Regions from separate parts of the Solibacillus sp. FSL W7-1472 genome, predicted to be linked through region 2. Evidence: a T-box and tRNA genes for the amino acid it is inferred to sense, from the RefSeq annotation. Region 2 holds a T-box; the other holds one or more tRNA genes.

Region 1 (14,826 bases), 490 kb from region 2:
ACATTCTGTTTTTTAGCAGCAGCTAAAATACCTTCTTCTAGAAGAGCACCTAAGCGATCCATTTCTTCATAAATCCCCGGTTGCTGTAACACTTCAAGACATGCAATCCCTGCTTGCATACTTGCAGGATTTCCAGCCATTGTACCTGCTTGGTATGCAGGACCTAGTGGTGCGACTGTTTCCATTACTTCTTTACGACCACCATATGCACCGATTGGCAGACCACCGCCGATTACTTTCCCCATTGCGACTAAGTCCGGAGTTAAGCCGAGCATTGTATGTGCTGCCCCGTAGTGGAAACGGAAAGCTGTGATAACTTCATCGTGGATTGTTAAGGCACCATACTCTTTTGCCAATGCATGTACATGTTCCAAAAATCCTTTATGCGGTTCAACAATTCCAAAGTTACCAACGATTGGCTCGATTAAAATCCCTGCAACATCATTACCCCATTTTTCCATTGCTAATGTGAATTGTTCCTTATTGTTAAAAGGAACTGTAATTACTTCCGTAGCGACAGCATGAGGAACACCGGCAGAGTCAGGCGAACCTAATGTTGCTGGACCTGATCCCGCAGCAACAAGTACTTGGTCGAAGTGACCGTGATAGCAGCCGGCAAATTTAATGATCTTTGTACGGCCTGTAAATGCGCGTGCTACACGGACACATGTCATCACGGCTTCTGTACCGGAGTTGTTAAAACGTACTTTATCCAATGTAGGAATTGCTTCTTTTAACATTTTTGCGAATTTGATTTCATGCTCTGTCGGTGTACCGAATAATACACCTGTTTCTGCGGCATGGGCGATAGCTTTTGCGATATGCGGATGACCATGCCCTGTAACGATCGGTCCATAGGCTGCTAAATAATCGATGTAACGATTACCGTCCACATCCCAAAAGTATGCTCCTTTACCGCGGACCATGACAACAGGTGCGCCGCCGCCCACTGCTTTATAAGAACGGGATGGACTATTAACCCCGCCAACGATATGTTCGAGTGCTTCTGCATGAAGCTGTTCAGATTTAGTATGATTCATAATTTATTCCTCCAAAATAGGTTACATGAAATGATTTCATTTCTATTGTAGTATGTAATGAAAGGGAACGCCAAAGAAATTGAAGCAACGGGCATTGTTTTGTATCATAGAAGAAAATTTGGAGGGAAAATACATGACATTAGAAAAAGTACAAGCACCAGCATTTACATTGCAAAACGGGGAGGGGAAATTGATTTCGCTGGAAGACTATAAAGGCAAAAATGTTATTCTCTATTTTTACCCGAAAGATTTAACACCGGGCTGTACAACACAGGCTTGCGACTTCCGCGACAAATATGAGGACTTTTCAGATTTGAATGCTGTAATTTTAGGTGTGAGTTTGGATGATGCAGCGAAACATACCAAGTTTATTGAAAAGCACGGATTACCGTTTTCGTTATTAGTGGATGAGAACCATGAAGTTGCGGAGAAATATGGTGTATGGACATTGAAGAAAAACTTCGGAAAAGAATATATGGGCATTGAGCGTACAACGTTTTTAATTAATGAAGAGGGTATTGTTGAAAAAGAGTGGCGAAAAGTACGGGTGAAAAACCATATTGAAGATGTGTTAAACTATTTAAAAAATGGCACAAAATAATATGTACACAAAGGGGGATCACTGATGGTAACGATTTATTTTACATTTGAACCACGCGAGGATCTGAAACAGCCGCTTCTGGCGGAGTTTCCTCAAGCAGATTTTTTATTTGATACGAAACTGGATGTGGAGAAACTTGCTCAATCAGAAATTTTAGTAACCTATGGGGAAGACTTAAAGGAAGAGCATTTGCAGCATGCAGACAAATTGGAATGGATTTTTGTAGCATCTGCTGGAATCGAAAAGATGCCGGCAGAAGCAATCGCGAAACGTAATATACTCGTTTCGAATGTGCGCGGGATACATAAGAAGCCGATGACTGAGTCAATTTTAGCTCATATTTTATCCTTGAAACGTGTATTGCCGTTTATTTACGAGCAACAGCAGAAGAAAGAATGGAATAAAAAGGCGCGTCCGACAGAGTTAAATGGAAGTACAGCCTTAATTATCGGTCCGGGTGCAATCGGTGGAGAAGTAGGACGGATTCTGCAGGCATTTGATGTTCATACAATTGGCTGTAACCGCTCAGGCAAAGAAGCACCGTATATGAATGAGACGTATAAGCTGGATGATTTAAAAGAGCAGCTACCAAAAGCGGATATTATTCTTTCAATGCTGCCATCTACAAAGGAAACGAAGCATATGCTGACTCGAGAGCATTTTGAACTGATGAAAAGTTCTGCTATCTTTATGAATTTCGGGCGGGGAGACTTAGTAGAAACAGATACACTTGTCGGTGTTTTGCAAGACAAGCTAATTGGGCATGCTGTATTGGACGTATATGAAATTGAGCCATTACCGGCAGATAGCCTGCTATGGGACTTGAACAATGTAACACTTTCACCACATTTTTCTAGTCATTCATCGCGTTACTTAGAGCGCAGTCTCGATATTTTTAAACCAAGCCTGAAAAAATGGTTGAACGGGGAACGTGATTTAGAAAATAAGATGGATATTCTAAGAGGGTACTAATTGAGAATATTATATGAAAGAATAAGCCTTTAATCGCTTTCATTTTCAATTAGCCTTTCTATCAAATACTTTTATTTCGATTGGAATAAGCAATTGTTGACAATGCATGGACAAATTCGCTACACTAATTATAACAATTACAAATTAATAATATGTATGAAAAGGGGTGCATGACGATGTCTGAATTGCATTTGAAGGATGCGCTGGACACGTTAAAGACTACTGGTGTACGAATTACTCCTCAGCGTCATGCGATTTTGGAATATTTAATTCAAAGTATGATTCACCCAACAGCTGATGATATATACAAGGCGCTTTGCGATAAGTTTCCTAATATGAGTGTAGCAACAGTTTATAATAATTTACGTGTCTTTCGTGAAGTAGGCTTAGTAAAAGAGCTTAATTATGGAGATGCAGCGAGTCGTTTCGATTTCGTAACGGGCGACCATTATCACATGATTTGTGATGGCTGCGGTAAAATTGTAGACTTCCACTATCCCGGATTAAATGAAGTGGAGCAGTTTGCTTCGCAAGTAACAGGCTTTCAAGTTAATTCGCACCGTTTAGAAGTCTATGGTACATGTCCTGACTGTATTGCAGTCGGTGCAACAAAAGTTCAATAATAGTTTAACCTAGTAACGGTTGTTGCTAGGTTTTTTTATATGAAAAAAGCTGGAGCAAAAAGTTTGAATACTTTTTCTCCAGCATTGCCGAACATTTAATTTTTATTGTACTCTTGATTGAATTCTTTTCCTTCCAATGCAGGATCTAAAGTGAGTGGTTCATTGCAATACATACAAATATCCACACGACCTAAAACTTTTGTCCATTTCCCGCATTCCGGACAGACGACTTGCACGGCCTTTGTAGACAGCAATCCTATCCAGCCGTATACAGCTGTACTGCCGATTATACAAAGAAGTCCAATTGTCATGAAGATTAATACAAGTATTTGATTATTTTTGAAAAAGATTGCACCATACATAATAACGAAGCCGATGAAAATAAGGGATAATGCAAAAGAGCGGATCTTATTAATTTTACTATTATATTTTTTCATTTCAATTGCCTCCTAATCTAAAATATACTATAACATAAATTGGATATAAATTAGTAGACAGGAAAGAATTAGGCGGCTTTTAAATATCCTGTAATACTATTTAAAATGTTTAAATGAAGGGTTTTTATAAACTAATGGCGAAAGAAAAAATAACGAGATTTCTATTATTTAATTTAAGGAAATGATGGACTTTCAGCATGGTTGAAAGTTTATCGACGTAACAATAGTTAATTTATCTTATAGCATCTACAATGACAATATATAGAAGGTAAATTTTATAGGGGGATAACAATGGAACATATTTTAAGACCGATTTATCAGGAACGTGCAAGTCAGCCGGAAACGCTTGGAGTAATATTGATAAACAAGCGTGAAGGTGCTGAGAATATGACCGATACATTTGATTCGGTTCTTTTAATTATTGTAAAAGAAAGTGATAAGCCTATTTATTCGAAACACTATTCATATGGTGAAGCAAAAATGGTGATGCATATTTTAACGGAGGAACGGTTGCGTAAATGGATTTTCATTGGTTCAAATAAGCGCTTGGTCGATTGGCTTTTCCACGGAAAAGTTATGTTTGACCGCAATGAGTTTCTATATAAGCTGCGTTCTGAATTGCAAGAGTTCCCATTCTTCGGTCGTAAATTAAAAACAGGTATACAGTTTGCCAAGTTAATCCGCCGTTATAAAGAAGGAAAAGAATTATTTGAAGATGGTCATTTTTTAGATGCTTACAATCATGTAGTTGCTTCATTGCATCATTTAGGGAGATTATCGATTATCGATAGTGGGCATTACCCGGAAGTTACAGTATGGGCCCAGGTAAAACGAAATGATCCAGCCATCTATAAATTATATGAAGAATTGATTATGAGTAACGAAAGTCTAGAAAAGCGTCTGGAGTTATTATTTTTAGCTGGCGAGTTTTTAATTAATTCCAGAACTACTGATGGGGCGCAACATATTCTGGAAACAATGCTTGCACAACCTTCGTGGACGATTCAACAGCTGCATGACCATCCGGAGTTAAGTTATTACTCTGTTGACTTGGAAGTGTTCGTTGAATATTTAATTGAAAGAGAGTTAATATTGGTTGAAACGGTTATTGCCAAAAACGAAGCGATATTCCACAGGAACTATTATGTAGACAGACAATATATTGAATCTGAGTATGGGTTATAGTATATTAATCAGAGCGTTTAAAAACGCTCTGAAATTTTTTTATAAAAAGTGTTGACGAAATTATAAGAAGTATTGTAATATATTAAATGTCGCTAAGACGTACTCGAAAACAACTAAATTACCTTCACGAATTTCTTCAAAAAACTTTTTCGAAAAAGTTGTTGACAAAAAGAAACAGAGATGTTAAATTAGAGAAGTCGCTAAAACGACAACGAAACAAAATGAACCTTGAAAACTGAACAAGCAACGTTAATGAAACAAGCTTCTTAAATGAAGCAAACAATAGATTTCAACTTCTAACGAAGTTGAATCGCTAGCAAAGCAAATGAGCTTTCAAACTACTTTTATGGAGAGTTTGATCCTGGCTCAGGACGAACGCTGGCGGCGTGCCTAATACATGCAAGTCGAGCGGAAATTTTATTGGTGCTTGCACCTTTAAAATTTTAGCGGCGGACGGGTGAGTAACACGTGGGTAACCTACCTTATAGATTGGGATAACTCCGGGAAACCGGGGCTAATACCGAATAATACTTTTTAACACATGTTTGAAAGTTGAAAGACGGTTTCGGCTGTCACTATAAGATGGACCCGCGGCGCATTAGCTAGTTGGTGAGGTAACGGCTCACCAAGGCAACGATGCGTAGCCGACCTGAGAGGGTGATCGGCCACACTGGGACTGAGACACGGCCCAGACTCCTACGGGAGGCAGCAGTAGGGAATCTTCCACAATGGACGAAAGTCTGATGGAGCAACGCCGCGTGAGTGAAGAAGGATTTCGGTTCGTAAAACTCTGTTGCAAGGGAAGAACAAGTAGCGTAGTAACTGGCGCTACCTTGACGGTACCTTGTTAGAAAGCCACGGCTAACTACGTGCCAGCAGCCGCGGTAATACGTAGGTGGCAAGCGTTGTCCGGAATTATTGGGCGTAAAGCGCGCGCAGGTGGTTCCTTAAGTCTGATGTGAAAGCCCCCGGCTCAACCGGGGAGGGTCATTGGAAACTGGGGAACTTGAGTGCAGAAGAGGATAGTGGAATTCCAAGTGTAGCGGTGAAATGCGTAGAGATTTGGAGGAACACCAGTGGCGAAGGCGACTGTCTGGTCTGTAACTGACACTGAGGCGCGAAAGCGTGGGGAGCAAACAGGATTAGATACCCTGGTAGTCCACGCCGTAAACGATGAGTGCTAAGTGTTGGGGGGTTTCCGCCCCTCAGTGCTGCAGCTAACGCATTAAGCACTCCGCCTGGGGAGTACGGTCGCAAGACTGAAACTCAAAGGAATTGACGGGGGCCCGCACAAGCGGTGGAGCATGTGGTTTAATTCGAAGCAACGCGAAGAACCTTACCAGGTCTTGACATCCCGGTGACCACTATGGAGACATAGTTTCCCCTTCGGGGGCAACGGTGACAGGTGGTGCATGGTTGTCGTCAGCTCGTGTCGTGAGATGTTGGGTTAAGTCCCGCAACGAGCGCAACCCTTATTCTTAGTTGCCATCATTCAGTTGGGCACTCTAAGGAGACTGCCGGTGATAAACCGGAGGAAGGTGGGGATGACGTCAAATCATCATGCCCCTTATGACCTGGGCTACACACGTGCTACAATGGACGGTACAAACGGTTGCCAACCCGCGAGGGGGAGCTAATCCGATAAAACCGTTCTCAGTTCGGATTGTAGGCTGCAACTCGCCTACATGAAGCCGGAATCGCTAGTAATCGCGGATCAGCATGCCGCGGTGAATACGTTCCCGGGCCTTGTACACACCGCCCGTCACACCACGAGAGTTTGTAACACCCGAAGTCGGTGAGGTAACCTTTATGGAGCCAGCCGCCGAAGGTGGGATAGATGATTGGGGTGAAGTCGTAACAAGGTAGCCGTATCGGAAGGTGCGGCTGGATCACCTCCTTTCTAAGGATTTTTCGGAATCATTCCTTCGGGGAATGAAACATTAACGTTTGCTGTTCAGTTTTGAAGGTTCATTCTTAAATGAATGAAATACTTCAAACCTTGCTCCTGACGCTTGCGCTTACGTCGCAAAGCTGCATGAAGCAAAATCAGTGAAGCTTCTCACGATGTGATTGAAGTCAGCTGCTTCGTTCTTTGAAAACTGGATAAAACGACATTGAAAGCAATAAATCAAATTTCTATTTTATAGATTTTTAAACAAGTCAAGCAATTGACGTGTAAACTTAAATCTTAGATCTCTGATCTAAGTGTTAACTTTTGGTTAAGTTAATAAGGGCGCACGGTGGATGCCTTGGCACTAGGAGTCGATGAAGGACGGCACTAACACCGATATGCCTCGGGGAGCTGTAAGTAAGCTTTGATCCGGGGATTTCCGAATGGGGGAACCCACTATCTTTAATCGGATAGTATCTTCACGTGAATTCATAGCGTGTTGAAGACAGACGCAGGGAACTGAAACATCTAAGTACCTGCAGGAACAGAAAGAAAATTCGATTCCCTGAGTAGCGGCGAGCGAAACGGGAAGAGCCCAAACCAAAGAGCTTGCTCTTTGGGGTTGTAGGACACTCTATACGGAGTTACAAAAGAATGAATTAGACGAAGCGACTTGGAAAGGTCCGCGAAACAAGGTAAAAGCCCTGTAGTCAAAAGTTCATTCCCTCCAGAGTGGATCCTGAGTACGGCGGAACACGTGAAATTCCGTCGGAATCCGGGAGGACCATCTCCCAAGGCTAAATACTACCTAGTGACCGATAGTGAACCAGTACCGTGAGGGAAAGGTGAAAAGCACCCCGGAAGGGGAGTGAAATAGACCCTGAAACCGTGTGCCTACAAGTAGTTAGAGCCCGTTAATGGGTGATAGCGTGCCTTTTGTAGAATGAACCGGCGAGTTACGATTACGTGCGAGGTTAAGTTGAGAAGACGGAGCCGCAGCGAAAGCGAGTCTGAATAGGGCGAATTAGTACGTGGTCGTAGACCCGAAACCAGGTGATCTACCCATGTCCAGGGTGAAGGTGAGGTAACACTCACTGGAGGCCCGAACCCACGCACGTTGAAAAGTGCGGGGATGAGGTGTGGGTAGCGGAGAAATTCCAATCGAACCTGGAGATAGCTGGTTCTCTCCGAAATAGCTTTAGGGCTAGCCTCGTGATTGAGAATACCGGAGGTAGAGCACTGTTTGGACTAGGGGGGCATCTCGCTTTACCGAATTCAGACAAACTCCGAATGCCGGATATTTATACACGGGAGTCAGACTGCGAGTGATAAGATCCGTAGTCAAGAGGGAAACAGCCCAGACCACCAGCTAAGGTCCCCAAGTAATCGTTAAGTGGAAAAGGATGTGGCGTTGCTTAGACAACCAGGATGTTGGCTTAGAAGCAGCCATCATTTAAAGAGTGCGTAATAGCTCACTGGTCGAGTGACGCTGCGCCGAAAATGTATCGGGGCTAAACGATTCACCGAAGCTGTGGATGCATACTTTGAGTATGCGTGGTAGGAGAGCGTTCTAACAGCGTTGAAGTCAGACCGGAAGGACTGGTGGAGCGGTTAGAAGTGAGAATGCCGGTATGAGTAGCGAAACATGGGTGAGAATCCCATGCACCGTATGACTAAGGTTTCCTGAGGAAGGCTCGTCCGCTCAGGGTTAGTCGGGACCTAAGCCGAGGCCGATAGGCGTAGGCGATGGACAACAGGTTGATATTCCTGTACCACCTCCTCACCGTTTGAGAAATGGGGGGACGCAGTAGGATAGGGTAAGCACGCCGTTGGTTGCGCGTGTTCAAGCAGTAAGGCGTGTATGTAGGCAAATCCGCATACTTTAACGTTGAGCTGTGATGACGAGCTCGTATGAGCGAAGTTCCTGATTTCACACTGCCAAGAAAAGCCTCTATCGAGGTGAGAGGTGCCCGTACCGCAAACCGACACAGGTAGTCGAGGAGAGAATCCTAAGGTGTGCGAGAGAACTCTCGTTAAGGAACTCGGCAAAATGACCCCGTAACTTCGGGAGAAGGGGTGCTTCTTTGGGTGCATAGCCTAGAGAAGCCGCAGTGAATAGGCCCAGGCGACTGTTTAGCAAAAACACAGGTCTCTGCAAAACCGTAAGGTGACGTATAGGGGCTGACGCCTGCCCGGTGCTGGAAGGTTAAGAGGAGCGGTTAGCGCAAGCGAAGCTGTGAATTGAAGCCCCAGTAAACGGCGGCCGTAACTATAACGGTCCTAAGGTAGCGAAATTCCTTGTCGGGTAAGTTCCGACCCGCACGAAAGGCGTAACGATCTGGGCACTGTCTCAACGAGAGACTCGGTGAAATTATAGTACCTGTGAAGATGCAGGTTACCCGCGACAGGACGGAAAGACCCCGTGGAGCTTTACTGTAGCCTGATATTGAATTTTGGTACAACTTGTACAGGATAGGTAGGAGCCAGAGATCTCGGAGCGCCAGCTTCGAAGGAGGCGTCGGTGGGATACTACCCTGGTTGTATTGAACTTCTAACCCATGCCCCTTAGCGGGGTAGGAGACAGTGTCAGGCGGACAGTTTGACTGGGGCGGTCGCCTCCTAAAGAGTAACGGAGGCGCCCAAAGGTTCCCTCAGAATGGTTGGAAATCATTCGTAGAGTGTAAAGGCATAAGGGAGCTTGACTGCGAGACCTACAAGTCGAGCAGGGTCGAAAGACGGGCTTAGTGATCCGGTGGTTCCGCATGGAAGGGCCATCGCTCAACGGATAAAAGCTACCCCGGGGATAACAGGCTTATCTCCCCCAAGAGTCCACATCGACGGGGAGGTTTGGCACCTCGATGTCGGCTCATCGCATCCTGGGGCTGTAGTCGGTCCCAAGGGTTGGGCTGTTCGCCCATTAAAGCGGTACGCGAGCTGGGTTCAGAACGTCGTGAGACAGTTCGGTCCCTATCCGTCGTGGGCGTAGGAAATTTGAGAGGAGCTGTCCTTAGTACGAGAGGACCGGGATGGACATACCGCTGGTGTACCAGTTGTCTTGCCAAAGGCATCGCTGGGTAGCTATGTATGGACGGGATAAGTGCTGAAAGCATCTAAGCATGAAGCCCCCCTCAAGATGAGATTTCCCATTACGCAAGTAAGTAAGACCCCTGAAAGACGATCAGGTAGATAGGTTCGAGGTGGAAGTGCGGTGACGCATGCAGCTGACGAATACTAATCGGTCGAGGACTTAACCACATTTTATTGCTCAATTCAATGAAACGTTTATCCAGTTTTGAAAGAATGAAAAATTATTATATAAATACTTGACAAATAAGAAAAGTATGATATAATAAATAATGTCTTTCGATTAAATAGTCTAGTGATGATGGCAAAGAGGTCACACCCGTTCCCATACCGAACACGGAAGTTAAGCTCTTTAGCGCCGATGGTAGTTGGGGGATTCCCCCTGTGAGAGTAGGACGTCGCTAGGCTGTTATAGAATTATTCCGAAGTAGCTCAGTTGGTAGAGCATCCGGCTGTTAACCGGCAGGTCGCAGGTTCGAGTCCTGCCTTCGGAGCCATTAAATCTTGGAGAGTTGTCCGAGTGGCCGAAGGAGCACGATTGGAAATCGTGTATGCGGGTAACCCTGCATCAAGGGTTCAAATCCCTTACTCTCCGCCAGGCTTAATTTATAAAGAGGCCCGTTGGTCAAGTGGTTAAGACACCGCCCTTTCACGGCGGTAACACGGGTTCGAATCCCGTACGGGTCACCAAAAGATACATAAGTAGTATCCAGCATTGGAGGATTAGCTCAGCTGGGAGAGCACCTGCCTTACAAGCAGGGGGTCGGCGGTTCGAGCCCGTCATCCTCCACCATTAAACAAATAGTATTATCGCGGGGTGGAGCAGTGGTAGCTCGTCGGGCTCATAACCCGAAGGTCGCAGGTTCAAGTCCTGCCCCCGCAACCAAATGGTCCCGTGGTGTAGCGGTTAACATGCCTGCCTGTCACGCAGGAGATCGCCGGTTCGATCCCGGTCGGGACCGCCATTTTTTAAAAAAATTAATTTGTGGGTTTGTAGCTCAGTTGGTAGAGCATTAGATTGAAGCTCTAAGTGTCGGCGGTTCGATTCCGTCCAAACCCACCATATTTTTGCCGGTGTAGCTCAGTTGGTAGAGCAACTGACTTGTAATCAGTAGGTCGAGGGTTCGACTCCTTTCGCCGGCACCATTACCTGGAGGGGTAGCGAAGTGGCTAAACGCGGCGGACTGTAAATCCGCTCCTTAGGGTTCGGCGGTTCGAATCCGTCCCCCTCCACCATCCTTTTGATAGGGGCATAGTTTAAAGGTAGAACTACGGTCTCCAAAACCGTCAGTGTGGGTTCGATTCCTACTGCCCCTGCCAAATAACTTAAAAATACTTAAAATAATATAGTGGCGGTTGTGGCGAAGTGGTTAACGCACCTGATTGTGGTTCAGGCATTCGTGGGTTCGATTCCCATCAGTCGCCCCATTTTTATTTAGGTTTAAGTGTTAAAATTATAATATAGTGGCGGTTGTGGCGAAGTGGTTAACGCACCTGATTGTGGTTCAGGCATTCGTGGGTTCGATTCCCATCAGTCGCCCCATTCTATATCATAATTTAAATATTTGGGGTATAGCCAAGCGGTAAGGCAACGGATTTTGATTCCGTCATGCCCTGGTTCGAATCCAGGTACCCCAGCCATTTTTTTATTTTGCGGAAGTAGTTCAGTGGTAGAACACCACCTTGCCAAGGTGGGGGTCGCGAGTTCGAACCTCGTCTTCCGCTCCAAATATGGCGGCATAGCCAAGTGGTAAGGCACAGGTCTGCAACACCTTTATCACCGGTTCAAATCCGGTTGCCGCCTCCATATTTTATTTAATCGGAGAAACCGATTTTTTTTTACCTTATTTTGCCGAGTTGGTGGAATGGCAGACACGACGGACTCAAAATCCGTTGCCGCGAGGCGTGTGGGTTCAAGTCCCACACTCGGTATCTGAAAAAAAGACTTCACAGTTCATACTGTGAGGTCTTTTTTTATTTTTATAATCGATATATAAAGTCCCATAATCTTTTTAAAGAGCATAGAATAGATTATAGAATCCGACTTCAACAGTGGTATTTATAAGTGAAATTAGGAAAGAATAGATTCATCGATTCTTTTATATGATAATGAGAAAAATAAAGTCTGCGTACGGAATATTGGGAAATTAGTATGGGAGAATATCATATTATATACAAAGGAAATTAGTATGTTTTCCAGAAAATCCTGCACGTTTTTTCTGGCGTATTAAAATTATTTACTATAAAATTAACATAGTGATGTTAGGAATGAATTTTAAAAAAACGCATTTTATTTAAGTGATATAAATTATGGAATATAGCGAGGAAGTAGGGAATTAAACAAATGAATGTAGCAACAAATTTTAAGTGGATTGAAGCGGCAAACTATGGTGAGTTGAGTAAAATTGCTGCAACAATTTTTATAGATCAATTAAAAAAGGATAGTTCAACGGTATTTGGAATGGCTACAGGAGGTACCCCGGAAGGCTTTTATAAAAAGCTTGTAGCTGCGTATAAGGCAGGCGAAGTATCTTTTAAACAAGCCAAGTCTTTCAACTTGGATGAATATATCGGTATTAATCCGGCAAATGAAGCGAGCTACCATTATTATATGGACTATAACCTGTTTAATCATATCGATATGAAACGGGAAAATATTTATTTACCAGCTGGTAATAAGTCGAATTTAGAAAAAGCTGCCGCTGAATATGATGCATTGATTAATGCGGCGGGAAATATTGATATACAGCTTTTAGGAATTGGTGTAAATGGACATATCGGTTTTAATGAACCTGGAACTCCTTTTGATTTAGGTACAAATATTGTAGAGCTTGCACAGTCTACACGTGAAGCGAATCAAGTCTATTTTGATTCTATTGATGATGTGCCGACACATGCCATTACAATGGGGATCAAAACAATTTTAAGTTCTAAAAAGATTGTATTATTAATTTCAGGTGCATCAAAACAGGAGGCATTTGAACGTTTACGCAGCGGTGTCGTAACAGAAGATTTCCCTGCGAGCGCACTGCACAACCATCCAGATGTGACGGTTATTTATACAGATGTAAAATAAGGTAAAGGAGTGCATACATTGTGCACTCCTTTATTTGATCGATGAAATAAATACTCCTGTAATTACCGCAATGCCTCCGATTACTTGAGCGATGAGGAGTTGCTCATTTAAAAACAGTACAGCAAAGATTGTGGCAAATAGAGGAATAAAGTTTAAATAGATTCCTGCTTTGTTTGCTCCTAATGAGACAACGCCATTGTTCCAGCTTAAAAAGGCAACTATCGAAGCAATGATCCCTACATAAAAAATCGCCCCAATTGTCGAAGCGTTCCATACGATTGCTTGTGATGTTGTTAGTAGTTCATATACTGCGAACGGCAGTAACATAATAGCTCCGATTGCAATCGTCACTAAAAACGTAGAATAACCCGGCAGCTTACCTGCGTACTTTTTAATGAGTAATGAATAGAAACTCCAGCACACTACCGCAATCAAAACGATCAAGTCCCCTTTGTTGAATGAAAATGAAAGCAGGCTTTGTAATGAGCCTCCGGATATAATAAAGAGCACTCCGGCTAAAGAAAGCAGTGTGCCGATCATTTGGAACTTCGTTAACCGTTCTTTTAAAAAGATAAAGCTCAGTATGTATATAATAATCGGTGTTGATGAATTCATTAAAGATGCATTAATGGATGTTGTATCATGCAAGCCGATGTAGACGAGTGTATTGAATGCGGCAACTCCTGTTATTGCTAAAATGATGACAGCACCCCAATGCTGTTTCAGCGCAGGCCATTCTTTTTTCGTCCGGTTGTAAGCGATTGGGAAAAATACGAGAAAGGCAACAATCCAACGTAAAAAGGCAAGTGTAATCGGAGGAATATCTCCTGAAACAGCTCGTCCAATTACAAAGTTGCCGCCCCACAATAAAGTAGCCAAAATGAGCAGTAGCTGTGGTGGAAATTTCATTATTGAGCATCTCCTTATATTGGAAATTGATTTTATCTATTATAGGGACAACCACATGGAATTTGCAATGCGCTTTACATAAAACGCTATGATACAATAACGACAGAAGCAAAAGGAGGTCATTAGCATGAAAATTCGACCAGCAAGGTTACAGCATGGCGATACAGTAGGATTAGTTAATTTAAGTAGTCCGCTTAATATAGAATCAGTAGGGGATAAATTAGCGTTTTTAGAGGAATTAGGTTTAAAGTATAAGCTTGGTAATACGGTACAGGCATACGAAGGCTATTTGGCAGGTTCCGACGAGGAGCGGATTAAAGACTTCCACCAAATGATTGTTGATCCGGAAGTGAAGGCAGTCTTTTTAGTGAAGGGCGGCTACGGAATCTCAAGAATCATCGATAAGATAAGCTATCCATTAATCGAGGACAATCCGAAAATAATTTGGGGCTTTTCCGATGTGACGACTTTACATACACAAGTAAACGAGTTTGCAAATTTAGTGACATTCCATGGTCCGATGCTGTCTAGTCCAAAAGGGGAACTGGACCCTCTTTCTAAAAAAATGTTCCAGCAGCTATTCCAGCCGATTGAAATTCAGTATACAGAAAGCATTTCACCTCTTACGACAATTATACCGGGAGCTGTACGCGGCGAATTGACAGGCGGAAATTTAAACCGTATTGTCAGCACACTTGGAACTAAATTTGAAATTGATGTGCGCAATAAAATTTTACTACTTGAAGATTTAGGTGAAACAATCGAGCAAATTGATTTAATGCTGAATCAGCTTCGTCTTTCAAGAAAGCTGGAGCTTGCAGCAGGCTTTGTAATAGCAGACTTTAATATGCCGGATGATACATACAGCTATGAAGATGTGCTGAAGGTAATAGAAGGATATTTGAAGCCGTTTAACAAACCGGCAGTAGCAGGGTTCAAAATTGGTCATTGCGAGCCTAATATTGCGATTCCATTAGGTGTGGACGTATTATTAGATGCAGATGATAA
Region 2 (14,826 bases):
CCGTTTGGGCCAAATTGGTCACACGCACAACAGGCACATGCTCGATAGCACCTGTTGAAGCTTTAGCAACAACTGCTGTTAAACCGACTGCGCGACGCTTCGGAATAATGATACCATGTGCACCGATCGCATCTGCTGTACGCATAATCGAACCTAAGTTATGCGGATCTTCCAACTCGTCCAGTATTAAAAAGAACGGGTCTTCGCTTTTTGCCTTCGCTGCGGCAAATAGATCGTCCAATTCTGCATAGTCATATGCCGCGACTGATGCCACGATTCCCTGATGGTTTTCTGCAAGTTTATCGACTTTTTGCTTTGGTACAAACTGTACGAGGACACCTTGTTCTTTCGCTAAGTCCATTAGCTCCTGCACACCTGTTTTCTTAACGCCTTCAGCAATCCATAACTTATTTATTTCTCGGCCTGCGCGAAGTGCCTCAAGTACCGGATTTTTTCCTGCAATCATTTCTCCTGATAGTTCTTCCTGGGCAGATTGCGGCTTTTCTTGTTGCTTTTTCTCCTGAGTTTTAAAAGTATCTGCTTTTTTATCGCGACCTTTAAAATCTTTTGGTTTACGATTTTGCTGTCTTTTCTCTGCCATAGTTACACTCCTTTTGCCTGTTCGACAATTTCGATTGCGTAATCGATTATTTCATTTGCGCGATGATGTTCTTTGCTAAGGAATAAGAAGCCTAAAACCGCTTCAAATCCTGAACTATTACGATATGTGCGTACATCTGTGTTTTTCGGAACAGATCCTGATTTGGCATTGCGTCCCCTACGGAAAACAGCTTGCTCTTCTTCTGTTAAGTAATTTTCTTCGATCATACGATGTACAATATTGGACTGGGACTTGGCCGAAACATATTTTGTCGCCTCTTTATGCAATGTGTTAGGCTTTGCGCGGCCCGACAATATTAAATGTTCCCGAATTCTTTGTTCCAGCACGGCGTCGCCCATATAAGCGAGCGCCAGTGCATTTAGTTGTATGACATCATGTGGTGTTAAATTTTGCATTTACTGTCCTCGTTTCCAGCGTGTACCTTGACGAGTGTCTTCAAGCACAATATCCATGCCCAGCAGTTGGTCACGGATTTCATCTGAACGAGCGAAATCACGGTTTTTGCGGGCTTGATTACGTTCCTCGATTAATGCCTCAATTTCTTCATCGAGTAAGCCAGCTTCTACTTTTATATGAATACCTAGTACATTTCCAATTGTATCAAACATCGTTAAAATTGCCTGCAATACTTCTTTATCCGTATTTGCTTCGTTTAAATACACATTGGCAATATGGGAAAGTTCAAATAGCGCCGAAACCGCATTTGCTGTATTAAAGTCATCATTCATCGCGTTTTCGAAATCAACTTTAATCTGACCAATTTTTTCAAGCCATTGCTCACTGTTATCCCCTAAACTTGCAGAAGATGTGAGACGGTGCTCCACATTCGTATAAGATGTACGTATACGGTCTAAACCATTTTTCGCTGCTTCCACTAAATCCTGAGCGAAGTTGATCGGATTACGGTAATGAACAGACAGCATAAAGAAACGCAACACTTGCGGGTCAATTTGCTGGCGGATATCATTCACTAATATAAAGTTGCCCAGTGATTTTGACATTTTTTCATTATCAATATTAATATAGCCGTTATGCATCCAATAACGCGCGAATGTTTTATCATTATGCGCTTCAGATTGGGCAATTTCGTTTTCATGGTGAGGGAATGTTAAATCCTGTCCGCCTGCGTGAATATCGATTGTATCACCTAAATGCTCACGTGCCATTACAGAACACTCAATATGCCATCCTGGACGTCCTTCTCCCCATGGTGATGCCCACTTAATTTCGCCTGCTTTCGCCGCTTTCCATAATGCGAAATCCAACGGGTCTTCCTTTTTCTCGCCGGCTTCAATACGTGCTCCTACTTTTAAATCATCGATAGATTGGTGACTTAACTTACCGTAGCCATTGAATTTACGCGTACGATAATAAACATCGCCTTGGGATTCATATGCGTAGCCTTTGTCGATCAGCACTTTTATGAACTCGATAATATCATCCATATGCTCTGTTACACGTGGATGGGCATCCGCCTTTTGGCATCCAAGCGCCGTAATATCTTCAAAGTAAGCAGCGATAAAGCGATCTGTTAAGACAGAAGTTTCTTCACCTAATTCATTTGCTGCTTTAATAATTTTGTCATCCACATCGGTAAAGTTCGAAACGAATTTCACCTCATAGCCTGCATACTGTAAATAGCGACGTACTGTATCATAGACGATTACCGGACGGGAATTCCCAATATGAATGTAATTGTATACAGTCGGTCCGCATACATACATTTTTACTTTGCCTTCCTCCAACGGAATAAATGGTTCTTTTTGTCTTGTCAACGAATTGAAGATTTGAATCGTCATATTGCCTCTCCTTTTTCATATTGCTCTTTTCGGTGTGTATTGGGTTAATTTGCCATTCAAATGAAAAAAGCGTCTCCATCACCTAAAGAAGGTGACAGAGACGCTAGATGCGCGGTTCCACTCTGGTTGAAAAAGTAGCCATACTTTTTCCGCTTAAAGTCCTGTAACGTGGACAAATCGATTTAACCTACTTCAAATTCAGTTAAATACTCAAAGGTGCATTTCAGCTTTGCCTTAACCTGGATCACTTTCAGCCGGTGGTGATCCTCTCTAATAAGGGGTGCGCAGCGTACTTCTCCTTCTCAACGTGCTATCACTTATAGAATTATATTCATTTTACATCTATTTTCAGAAAAATCAATCATTTTATCCATTCTAGAGAACTGTTAAGTAAGCTCCCTATTTACAAAATGAATTACTTTGCAAATTTTTCAACACGGGCAATTGTTTTTTCCTTGCCGATTAAAGCAATGGCATTCGGTAATTCCGGACCATGTGTTTGACCAGTCGTCACAACACGGATTGGCATAAACAGATTTTTACCTTTTACACCCGTTTCTTTTTGTACAGCTTTAATCGCTGCTTTAATTGAAGCGGCATCAAAAGTTTCTAAAGCTTCTAATTGAGTTTTAAATGAAGCCATAACAGCCGGCACAGTTTCACCCGCTAACACTTCATTTGCTTCTTCATCATATGCAATTTCTTCTGTGAAAAATTGGCTCGATAATTCTACGATTTCTGCACCGAAGCTCATTTGCTCATGGTAAAGCGCGATTAAATCAGAAGCCCATGCATGTTGCTCTTCTGACAGCTCTTCTGGAAGTAAGCCCGCTTTTTGCAAGTGTGGCAATGCTAAAGCAACTACCTCTTCATGAGACATTTTTTTAATATATTGGTTGTTCATCCATGTTAGTTTTGTTTTATCAAACATAGATGGTGATTTTGATAAGCGTTTTTCATCAAACAGCTTTACAAATTCGTCATGCGAGAAGATTTCCTCTTCTCCTTCCGGTGACCAGCCAAGCAATGCAAAGAAGTTAAACATCGCTTCCGGTAAGTAACCAAGGTCCTTGTATTGTGTAACGAACTGGATGATTGATTCATCACGTTTCGATAATTTCTTGCGCTCTTCATTTACGATTAATGTCATATGACCATATTGCGGATATTCCCATCCGAATGCGTCAAAAATCATCATTTGTTTTGGTGTGTTTGATAAATGCTCTTCCCCACGGAATACATGTGTAATTTCCATGAAGTGGTCATCCAGTACTACCGCATAATTGTATGTTGGAATACCGTTTGCTTTTACAAGTACCCAGTCGCCGATATCTTTTGATTCGAACGATACTTCGCCGCGAACTAAATCAGTGAACTGATACGTAACATTTTCCGGAACACGCATACGAATTGTGTGAGGGATACCAGCAGCCTCTTTTTCAGCAACTTCCTCGGCTGTTAAATGACGGCATTTTCCATCATATGCAGGTGCTGCAACACCTTGTGCTTTTTGTTTTTCGCGTGATGCTTCAAGCTCTTCTGAAGTACAGAAACATTTATACGCCTGTCCGTTTTCCAGCATTTTTTCTGCATGCTCTTTATAAATATCAAGACGTTCCATTTGACGGTAAGGTGCATATGGGCCACCGATATCAATCGATTCATCCGGTGTAATGCCTAACCAGCGTAAGTTATCAAGTTGAGAAGCTTCCCCGCCCTCTACATTACGCTCAATATCTGTATCTTCAATACGTACTACAAAAGTACCGTTGTGATGTTTTGCATATAAATAATTGAATAATGCTGTACGTGCGCCACCGATATGTAAGAATCCTGTTGGCGATGGTGCATAACGAACGCGAACTGTTTTCGTCATAATATTGCCTCCTAATTTTAGCGTCAAAACGCTCGACCTTTTCCGAATATAAAAAATTTACTTTTATATGGATATGAACGGACATTATATTGTCCAATATCGGCACAATAGATGTCTTTTAAACTTTAACCATTCTACCACTGTAAGTTATTAAATTAAAGTAGCGTGTGCCGATTTTTGACACACGCCCTCAATTTTATCGCACTTTATGCTTTTACTAAAAGAATCGTTGCCATTGCTGCAATTCCTTCTTCACGGCCCACAAAACCTAACTTCTCTGTTGTTGTCGCTTTTACATTAACTTGCGAAGGTTCGGCATTCAGTAGTTGTGCGATACGGTTTTGCATCTGTAAAATATATGGGGCCATTTTCGGACGCTGTGCCATAATCGTACAATCCACATTGCCTAATTTATATCCGCGCTCTTCAACCATCTTCCAGATGTGTTCAAGTAACTTCGCTGAATCTGCATCTTTCCACTCCGGATCTGTATCAGGGAAGTGACGGCCGATATCCCCTTCACCAATTGCACCTAATGCCGCGTCTGTTACTGTATGTAAAAGTACATCGGCATCTGAATGACCTACTAAACCGCGCTCATGTGGAATTGTAATACCACCTAAAATTAATGGACGTCCTTCTGCAAATTCGTGAACGTCAAACCCTTGTCCAATTCGAAACATATCGTTGCTAGCCTACAAAGTAAACTAGCCTTCACCTTCTTTCTGGTAATCTCATTATCATTAGTATAATCAACTTGTCCGAAAAAAGCCTCGCAAACCTATATTCTTTTCAAGGTATCTTCTATTTTCGTTGTTTTAAAATAGCTTCCCCAAAAATCAGATCTTCCTGCGTTGTCATTTTTACATTTTCATAACTGCATTCCACAATATGAATATCATGTCCTAAACGCTCCACGAGCATCGCTTCATCCGTTCCTAAAAAACCCACCTTTTCAGCTACATTCTCAGCTTCTGCCAGTAAATCATAACGGAACGCTTGTGGTGTTTGAACCATCCATAAAGACTCCCGGTCAACGGTTTCTTTAATAAGACCGTTATGGACGACCTTCATCGTATCTTTCGCACGAACTCCTGCAATAGCCGCTCCTTTTTCATAAGCGACTTTTGCAAGTTCGGTAATTTTCGGAATAGTAATAAAAGGTCTTGCAGCATCATGAACAAGGACAACATCCACTGCACTCATTTCTTTTATGCACGAATGCACTGAATGTTGGCGTTCTTCACCACCTGTCGGCAAGCCTTTTACTTTTGTAATATTATGTTTTTCGATGAGCGCCTGGATAAATGGCCGTTCCTCATCCTTTACGGCAAGCCAAATTCCTGTACAATTTTCATCACGTTCAAAAACAAGAAGTGTATGAACTAAAATCGGTTTATCCGCTAAGTTTAAAAATAATTTATTTTGCCCGGCACCCATGCGCTTTCCACTTCCTGCTGCCGGCAAAACGACTTCATAACGCAAAATGCTTCACATCCTAATCCTCTTTTGGCTTGGCGAAAATCATTCGCCCTGCTGATGTTTGAAGTACGCTCGTTACCGTCACTGTAATCGCCTGGCCAATATAGCTTCGGCCGCCTTCTACTACAATCATTGTACCGTCATCTAAATAGGCCACACCTTGATTGTGTTCTTTCCCGTCTTTAATGACTACGACTTGCATATCTTCACCCGGAATTACGACCGGTTTCACCGCATTTGCCAAATCATTAATATTCAATACTTGTACACGGTGCAGTTCACAGACCTTATTTAAGTTAAAATCATTCGTCAGTATTTGGGCACTCATGTTTTTGGCTAATCGAACCAACTTTAAATCCACTTCAGACACATCTTCAAAATCAACTTCCGTAATAAGTACCTTCGACGCACGTTCGTCCTGAAGCCTTTTTAAAATATCTAGACCCCTGCGACCACGCGTACGCTTCAATGTATCAGATGAATCCGCGATATGCTGTAGTTCCGTCAAAACAAACTGAGGTACAACTAAAACCCCTTCAACAAACCCTGTTGCTGAAATATCAGCAATACGGCCATCAATAATGACACTTGTATCAAGTAATTTATACTGCTCCTGATCTTGAACTTCCTTGACAGAACCGTCACTCTGACGCTTTTTCGTCGACTTCCCGGAAAAAATTTGCAACAGCTCATCCCGTTTACTAAAACCTAGCCGGAAACCAAGATAACCAAGAACAATGGATAAAATAGCAGGAACAACAGCGGTAATAACCGGAATGTTCATTTGATTGATCGCGACACCGACCAATGTTGCTACACATAATCCTACGATTAAACCGAGCGTACCAAATAATAAATCCGCTGCAGGCAATTTGAATAATACTTCCTCTAACCAAGTAATTAATTTTACAAAGTAATCAGATAATGCAAACGATAAAACGAATAACAAAGCAGCACCTATCGCAACACTGAAATATGGATTATTAAGCCAAGGATTGGATGATAAGTTCATGAATGCATATAATGGCGGTAAGAAAATGAGGCCTAATGCTCCACCGATAAATAAAAATGCTACTTGAATTATTTTCTTCAACATTTGTTTCACCTCCAAGTAATAATTATACATCTAAAGTTTCATTCATGCGAAGCCCAGGTACCAAAAGCAAGGGTAAATAAACAACAAACGCCAATTGAATTCCAATATTAGGATTTTACCCATTTTTTAAGATTATTCCCTATTTTTTTTAGTTAGATTTGCGCGATATTAATTCAATAATGACGTACTTCATTCTAAATTTCCGTTCCCTGTAGCTTAAACAAACTAATGAATATATTATATTAATATAATAGAAAATTTTAACATAGAAGAGGAGAATACGTTTTGAATACTGCAAAAGAAGTAAAAATTACTACTGCTGATCCGTCTGCAATCGGTCTATTCGGTTTGGCGATTGTAACATTTGTTGCTTCCACTCAAAAGTTAGGCTGGACAGAGGGCTTAGGTTTGGTTATTCCTTGGGCAATATTTTTAGGTGGTATTGCACAATTTTACGCATCTGTCTTAGACTCAAAACATAATAATACATTTGGTACGACTGCATTCGGCGCATACGGTTTATTCTGGATGGGTGTAGGTATGAGCTGGTTCGTTCAAGCCGGTGTATTTGGTGCAACATTACAGGCATCTGTTGATACATCTCAGCTCGGTGTTGTGTATTTAGGTTATTTAATCTTTACCCTATTTATGACGATTGGTGCAGCTGAAACAAATAAAGTTCTATTCGCGATCTTTGTAATGATCGACTTCTTATTTATTGGTCTGGCATTAAGTTCATTTGGCATTATGGAGCACGGTATGCATTTATTAGCAGCCTACTCTGAATTAATCATTGCTCTTTTATCACTTTACGGTGCAGGTGCTAATGTATTGAACAAGCATTTCGGCTTCAATTTCTTACCGATTGGAAAGCCTTTTGGTATTTTCACAAGAGAAGCATTTTTAAAGAAAGAAAAAACAGTAAAAGCATAATTTAAAGAGGCATGGAAATTTTTAACTTCCCGTGCCTCTTTCTTGTGCGGATTATTATGAATCCGTTCACTATAAATTTTGGAAAGATTCCCGCAGTGCATCACTGATTGTTTCAACACCGACGACTTGTATGTCCGGCGGGAATTCCCAGCCCCCAATATTAGAAGCTGGAATAAAGGCGCGTTTAAACCCTAACTTTGCCGCCTCCTGTACACGTTGCTCAATTCTGGAAACACGACGTACTTCACCCGTTAAGCCCACTTCACCGATAAAACAATCTGTCGGACGTACTGTCTGATCTTTAAAGCTTGATACAATACTTGTTAAGACAGCTAAATCAATCGCAGGCTCATCCAGTTTCACACCACCCGCAACTTTAATATACGCATCCTGTGCCTGAAGCATCATGCCCATACGTTTTTCCAATACCGCCATTAAAAGCTGAACACGGTTTTGGTCAACCCCGGTTGCCATACGCTTCGGATAATTGAAACTGGTTGGTGTAACAAGCGACTGTATTTCTACCAAAATTGGGCGTGTCCCTTCCATCGATGCAACAATTGTTGAACCAGGGGCACCTTGTGAACGTTCCTGTAAGAACAGCTCGGACGGATTCAATACTTCCTTTAATCCCCCATGGAGCATTTCAAAAATTGCAATTTCATTTGTAGAACCAAAACGGTTTTTCTGACTGCGTAAAATCCGGTGGTTATGGTGACGTTCCCCTTCAAAGTAAAGCACCGTATCTACCATATGTTCTAAAATACGCGGACCGGCAATCTGTCCTTCTTTTGTAACGTGACCAACAAGGAAAATAGCGATATTTTTTGTTTTTGCAATACGCATTAATTCTGCTGTACATTCACGTACTTGTGACACACTGCCCGGCGCACTAGTAACTTCCGGATGGTGCACCGTTTGAATCGAATCGACAATGACAAATTTCGGTTGGACTTCATCGATTGTTTGATTTAAAAATTCCAGATTCGTTTCCGAGTAAATATAAAGCTCTGGTGTATGGACACCTAAACGTTCAGCACGCAGCTTCGTCTGACGTACAGATTCTTCACCGGATATATATAAAACACGTTTCCCCTGATTAGAAAGAAGTGCAGATACTTGCAGTAGTAATGTCGATTTCCCGATACCCGGATCACCGCCTATCAGCACGAGTGAACCTGGTACAATACCGCCTCCGAGTACACGATTAAATTCATTCATTTCTGTAGCGATACGTGTTTCTTCTTGTACTTCCACATGGATAATAGGGGTTGCTTTTGTAGCCGTTGTAGAATGCTGGAACGCCCCGCGTGGCCCTTTTGAGATGACTTCGACTTCTTCATTCATCGTATTCCATTCGCCACAGCCAGGACAGCGCCCCATCCATTTTGCTGCTTCATAGCCACAGCTGCTGCACATAAATTTAGACTTCTTTTTTGCCATTTTGCTAGCTCCTTCGAATGTTTGTTCCTATAATTGTACACGAAACAAAATTGAATACCCACTAATCCGTCGCAAAATTCTTTTTCGGTTAGCTTCTCATACATATAACAATTCCTGTACATCCCGTTTAATTGCGTATGTGTAACCGGCGCGTTTCGCTTGTATATGCCACCAGTACCCAGCAACTTCAGTCTGCATAAAAAAGACGAGGCAGGAACTATCCCGACTCGTCTGGTTTTACTAATTTGTTGCTACTTTTTCTTGTGTACGTACGACAAACTCATCATTTACATAGTCAAGTACGACTGTTTGAGTCTTATCCAATGTACCTTTTAACAGTTCTTCGGATAAGCGGTCTTCCACATGTTTTTGTAATGCACGACGTAATGGACGCGCACCATATTGTGGATCATAACCTTCTTCTGAAATTTTCTCAAGCGCTGCATCTGTAAGCTGCAGTTCGATATCCTGCTCTTTTAGACGTTTCTTTAATGAATTCGCCATTAATGATACGATTTCTTTTAAGTGATCCTTCTCTAATGAATGGAATACGATCATTTCATCAATACGGTTTAAGAACTCTGGACGGAACGCCTTTTTCAGTTCTTCCAGCATTGTGCTCTTCATGTCTTTATCTTTCGATGCATTTAAACCGGCGCCGAAGCCAACATGTTTGCGGTATTTCAGTGCATCTGCCCCAACATTCGATGTCATAATGACAACTGTGTTACGGAAATCAACTACACGGCCTTTTGAGTCAGTTAAGCGGCCGTCTTCCAACACTTGTAATAAGATGTTGAATACATCCGGGTGCGCTTTTTCGATTTCATCCAGCAGTACAACTGAATATGGTTTACGACGAACTTTTTCTGTTAATTGACCGCCATCATCAAATCCTACATAGCCTGGAGGTGAACCGACTAAACGAGAAGTCGAATGTTTCTCCATATACTCGGACATATCTACACGGATCATTGCATCTTCATCACCGAACATTACTTCAGCAAGCGCTCGTGCAAGTTCCGTTTTACCGACACCAGTAGGTCCAAGGAAGATAAAGGAACCGATTGGACGTTTTGGATCTTTTAAGCCGGCACGGGCACGACGGATTGCACGGGAAATTGCTTCTACTGCTTCACCTTGACCAACTACGCGTTTGTGTAATTCTTCTTCAAGATTTAATAACTTCGCAGATTCAGCCTGAGCAATTTTCGAAACAGGAATTCCCGTCCACATCGCTACCACTTGTGCAATATCGTCTACATATACTGTAGATTCTTCTTTGCCTTGTTTTTCTTTCCACTCTTTTTTCAATTGTTCAAGCTCTTGTTTCAGCTTCTGCTCCGTATCACGCAATGCAGCAGCTTTTTCAAATTCCTGTCCTGAAACAGCAGCATTCTTTTCAGACTTAATGCCTTCCAGCTTATCTTCTAACTCTTTTAAATTAGGTGGAACAGTATAAGAGCGTAAGCGCACTTTTGAACCAGCCTCATCAATTAGGTCAATTGCTTTATCCGGTAAGAAACGATCCGAAATATAGCGATCTGATAATTTTGCTGCTGCTTCTACCGCTTCATCCGAAATTTTCACACGGTGATGTGCTTCATAACGGTCACGCAAGCCATTAATAATTTGGATTGTTTCTTCAACAGATGGCTCATCAACTTGGATCGGTTGGAAACGACGCTCTAATGCTGCGTCTTTTTCAATATATTTGCGGTACTCATCCAATGTAGTTGCGCCGATACATTGCAGTTCGCCTCGTGCCAATGATGGTTTTAAAATATTCGATGCATCAATCGCACCTTCTGCACCACCTGCACCGATTAATGTATGAAGCTCATCGATGAATAAAATAATATTGCCGGCCTGACGAATTTCATCCATCACCTTTTTAAGACGGTCTTCAAATTCCCCACGATATTTTGTACCTGCAACAACTGTTCCCATATCGAGCGTCATAACACGTTTATCGCGTAATGTTTCAGGTACTTCATTATTGATGATTTGCTGTGCCAATCCTTCTGCAATGGCCGTTTTACCTACACCCGGCTCCCCGATTAGTACCGGGTTGTTTTTTGTACGACGTGATAGTACTTCTACAACACGTGTAATTTCTTTAGAGCGGCCGATAACCGGATCAAGTGAACCTTCACGCGCCACCGCTGTTAAATCGCGGGCTAAACTATCAAGTGTTGGTGTATTTACTGTTTGCGTCATACTGGAATTACCGCTAGTGTTTGAGTCATTGTTGCCTAATAACAATAAAACTTGTTGGCGGGCTTTATTGATACTTACACCTGTATTCGCCAATACGCGGGCAGCAACGCCTTCACCTTCACGAATTAAAGCTAATAAAATATGCTCTGTTCCGACATATGCATGCCCTAATTTACGGGATTCATCCAATGAAAGTTCGATTACCTTTTTAGCACGTGGTGTGTAGTGAACGATAGGACCTACATCTTCTGTGCCTTTCCCAACAAGTTCCTCAATGCCGGTTTCGATCATTTGAGGGCTAATATTAATTGCTTCCAAAGCTTTAGCGGCAATTCCGCCACCTTCACGAATTAAGCCAAGTAAAATATGTTCTGTTCCGATTTCTTTATGCTTAAGACGAATTGCCTCTTCTTGAGCAAGTTGTAATACCTTTTGAGCACGTTGTGTGAATCGATTAAACATCATAGAAAATCCTCTCCTTTTTCCCCATTGTTTGTAGCTTCATCTTGCTCGTTTAACTTTTCTTGCAACAGCTTCGCACGATACATGTCGCGTTCTGCTGGTTGTAACGTAGTACCAATATATTGCTGAATGAGTCCAGGTTGCATAATAAGCATGCACTCATTTAGTTTACGCTGTGAAATTGCTTCTAATAATCCTAAACTTACCCCAAGACGCACATTTGATAAACAGCTTGCCGCTTCTTCACTCGTTAAAATTTTTGCGTACTTTAACGTACCGAGTGAACGGCTTAAACGGTCTTCCAACGCGGAGGGGGCACGCATCAATAAATTTTTGCGTGCAAGCTCTTCCTTTTTGATAACTTGCTCGACAACATCCTGAAGCTCCTGTAAAATCGTTTCTTCTGATTTACCTAGTGTAATCTGGTTCGAGATTTGATAAATATTGCCTAAATTTTCACTGCCTTCCCCATATATACCCCGCACAACCATTCCTAATCGTGTCATCATCTGAATTAATGGATTCATCTGTTTCATCATTGTGAGTGCAGGTAAATGGAGCATGACAGATGCTCGAAGCCCTGTTCCGACATTTGTTGGGCAACTTGTCAAATAACCATAGCGGTCTTCATATGCGTAATTAATTGACTTACTTAAGTAGCGGTCAATATTACGAGCCTTATCAAATGCTTCTTTTAAATTCATTCCTTGCGTAAGACTCTGTATACGAATATGATCCTCTTCATTTACTAATATGCTAATGGATTCATCTTTTGTTAAAAAAAATGATCCAATTTTTTTTCTTCGTGCCAAATTCGGACTGATCAAATGCTTCTCCACTAAAATTTGGCGTTGTAAAACGGGCATATCTTTTATTTGGAAATAAGAAAACTGATACGGGTTGTCATCTAAAGATAATAATGACTGCATCATTTTTTCTTCGATCATTTGTGCTTCCTGTTCTGTAAAACTAATCGGAAATCGAGTATTGGCAATATTACGAGCAAGCCGAATGCGCGTGCTAATGACGATATCTGAATCGCTTTCGTGCTGCATCCAGCTGGGACTGGCATTCGTTAAAAAATGCTCGATGTTCATGCGTTCCCCTCACCTTCCTGTTTTATTTTACTTTCCAATTCCCTAACTTCATCACGTATGGACGCTGCATCTTCAAAACGCTCTTCCTCAATTGCTTGCTGCAGTGATGAACGGAGCTCTTGGATTTGTTGTTCCACTTTTTCTTTTGAAGGTCCTTCTTCCACATATCCTACATGCTGAGTACCTGCCTGCAGACGTTCAAGTAGCTGTGGTAATTGCTCACTAAATGTTTCGTAACATTGACCGCATCCAAATTTGCCTTGCTTTAAAAACTGTCGGTACGTAAATCCACAGGATGGGCAGGATTTTGGGCTGGCAGTATTTGTTGTCGTGCTTTCTTTCTTTGCATTCACAGGTACAAAATTAAACCAATTTGAAATAAGCTGCTGAAGAGATGCAGGCTCTTCATTTACGTCAAATTGAAATGGATGAAATTGAGTTGCACATACTTCACAGTAGTGACGCTCGACTTTTTGACCATTGTGAACTTGAGTAACGGTAACATTGGCATGACGCTGTTTACAATGCTCACATATCATAATAATCCACCTCTACTTTTCAAAAGAAATCGTTTGTAGCATTGCGTGCATAATCCGCGCTCTTAGCTGATCACGCAACGGTAAAGCTACCTGTAATGTGACACGATCTAAAGCGGCCTTCATAATGCTTGCTTCTCGCTCTGTAATGATATCCTCTTCCAATAAACGGAAAATAATACGCTCAGCATTAGTTTGGGCTATGGCGTTACCTATTTGTGTTTCCATTTCGTCCAGTAAATTTTTCTTAGAGTGGATTGTTACACGCAAAATCCGAATATAACCGCCACCACCCCGCTTACTCTCTACATAGTAGCCATGCTCGGTCGTGAAACGCGTATTGATAACGTAATTGATTTGGGAAGGAGCACAGGCAAATTGCTTTGCTAATTCATTTCGCTTTATTTCAATATGTCCCTGTCCCTCTAATTCAATAACTTCCTTCAAATACCCTTCAATTATGTCAGATATATTCCTCATGCTGTCTCTCACCTCTCATCAACTGACTTTGACTATCTTTGACTTAAATATACAATATTTATTTTTCGAAATGCAACTAATCACTCTTGTTTTAGGTTTCCCTATTTTCACATTAATAAATCCCTATTTATGTAAAAAAGCGGTAAGGTGTTTTTTAAACAAACCTTACCGCTTTTATAAACTTTGCCAAGACGAGGATAAATTATACCCAGCGTCCGACGATTGGATAATTCCAGTGCTGATCAGACAATGCTTTAACAATACCGATGATCGGTGCAATCCAGAAGATGGCTAAAAATACTAACAGGAATGGTAAACCAATTAATATAACTGAAAGGACACCTGCAATCGCTATGAAGATACCGAATACGATTTGGAAAAGCAATGCTTGAATCGCGGTACGCTTTACTTCATCTTCAGAACTTATTAAGAAAAACAGAATCGGTACTAGGAACGGCGCAAAGAATGCACTGGCATGAATGATGATTTTCGACCATTTAGATTCCATTTGTTATCAACCTCACTTTAGTTTATTAGCTTATTTACGGATAATATTCGTAAAAGTTTCATAGAGAGGGCAAAAAATCCCGAATTTTTATTTCGAGATTTCCGGTCATTTCTGTATTTGGTCAATATGGGCCTCTATCTTTCGGGTTGTCCCCTTCTTGTGGAAATAAGAAGTAGGAAATAATCGCCGTTAAGATGGTTGCTCCTATAACTATTAAAATCCGGTCACGGTCGCCTACTTCTGCATAATTGTTTACAAGCATAATATACGAT

The links. The T-box of region 2 lies ahead of cysS (cysteine--tRNA ligase). A T-box ahead of a tRNA ligase gene usually reads a tRNA of that ligase, here a tRNA-Cys.
Region 1: it has a tRNA-Cys gene. The T-box ahead of cysS (cysteine--tRNA ligase) is inferred to sense a tRNA for this amino acid. The anticodon was not compared.

Annotation. Positions count from the first base shown of each region.
Region 1 is NZ_CP150208.1:3,358,314-3,373,139, reverse strand. Features, by position in the region: gene MKY07_RS16925 (glutamate-1-semialdehyde 2,1-aminomutase) at 1-1,040, opposite strand, end outside; gene bcp (thioredoxin-dependent thiol peroxidase) at 1,174-1,641, shown strand; gene MKY07_RS16915 (D-2-hydroxyacid dehydrogenase) at 1,666-2,613, shown strand; gene perR (peroxide-responsive transcriptional repressor PerR) at 2,790-3,236, shown strand; gene MKY07_RS16905 (YgzB family protein) at 3,332-3,673, opposite strand; gene MKY07_RS16900 (nucleotidyltransferase-like protein) at 3,965-4,858, shown strand; rRNA gene MKY07_RS16895 (16S ribosomal RNA) at 5,202-6,758, shown strand; rRNA gene MKY07_RS16890 (23S ribosomal RNA) at 7,076-10,004, shown strand; rRNA gene rrf (5S ribosomal RNA) at 10,125-10,240, shown strand; tRNA gene MKY07_RS16880 (tRNA-Asn) at 10,255-10,330, shown strand; tRNA gene MKY07_RS16875 (tRNA-Ser) at 10,340-10,431, shown strand; tRNA gene MKY07_RS16870 (tRNA-Glu) at 10,449-10,523, shown strand; tRNA gene MKY07_RS16865 (tRNA-Val) at 10,551-10,626, shown strand; tRNA gene MKY07_RS16860 (tRNA-Met) at 10,645-10,719, shown strand; tRNA gene MKY07_RS16855 (tRNA-Asp) at 10,723-10,798, shown strand; tRNA gene MKY07_RS16850 (tRNA-Phe) at 10,821-10,896, shown strand; tRNA gene MKY07_RS16845 (tRNA-Thr) at 10,904-10,979, shown strand; tRNA gene MKY07_RS16840 (tRNA-Tyr) at 10,986-11,069, shown strand; tRNA gene MKY07_RS16835 (tRNA-Trp) at 11,080-11,153, shown strand; tRNA gene MKY07_RS16830 (tRNA-His) at 11,186-11,261, shown strand; tRNA gene MKY07_RS16825 (tRNA-His) at 11,301-11,376, shown strand; tRNA gene MKY07_RS16820 (tRNA-Gln) at 11,400-11,474, shown strand; tRNA gene MKY07_RS16815 (tRNA-Gly) at 11,487-11,561, shown strand; tRNA gene MKY07_RS16810 (tRNA-Cys) at 11,567-11,640, shown strand; tRNA gene MKY07_RS16805 (tRNA-Leu) at 11,685-11,765, shown strand; gene nagB (glucosamine-6-phosphate deaminase) at 12,178-12,909, shown strand; gene MKY07_RS16795 (DMT family transporter) at 12,940-13,818, opposite strand; gene MKY07_RS16790 (LD-carboxypeptidase) at 13,946-14,826, shown strand, end outside.
Region 2 is NZ_CP150208.1:3,846,128-3,860,953, forward strand. Features, by position in the region: gene rlmB (23S rRNA (guanosine(2251)-2'-O)-methyltransferase RlmB) at 1-601, opposite strand, end outside; gene MKY07_RS19285 (Mini-ribonuclease 3) at 604-1,017, opposite strand; gene cysS (cysteine--tRNA ligase) at 1,018-2,421, opposite strand; T-box leader at 2,515-2,736, opposite strand; gene gltX (glutamate--tRNA ligase) at 2,837-4,297, opposite strand; gene ispF (2-C-methyl-D-erythritol 2,4-cyclodiphosphate synthase) at 4,504-4,980, opposite strand; gene ispD (2-C-methyl-D-erythritol 4-phosphate cytidylyltransferase) at 5,102-5,782, opposite strand; gene MKY07_RS19310 (PIN/TRAM domain-containing protein) at 5,796-6,875, opposite strand; gene MKY07_RS19315 (GPR1/FUN34/YaaH family transporter) at 7,161-7,808, shown strand; gene radA (DNA repair protein RadA) at 7,878-9,251, opposite strand; gene MKY07_RS19325 (ATP-dependent Clp protease ATP-binding subunit) at 9,492-11,936, opposite strand; gene MKY07_RS19330 (protein arginine kinase) at 11,933-13,030, opposite strand; gene MKY07_RS19335 (UvrB/UvrC motif-containing protein) at 13,027-13,569, opposite strand; gene MKY07_RS19340 (CtsR family transcriptional regulator) at 13,582-14,046, opposite strand; gene MKY07_RS19345 (DUF4870 domain-containing protein) at 14,249-14,554, opposite strand; gene MKY07_RS19350 (hypothetical protein) at 14,676-14,826, opposite strand, start outside.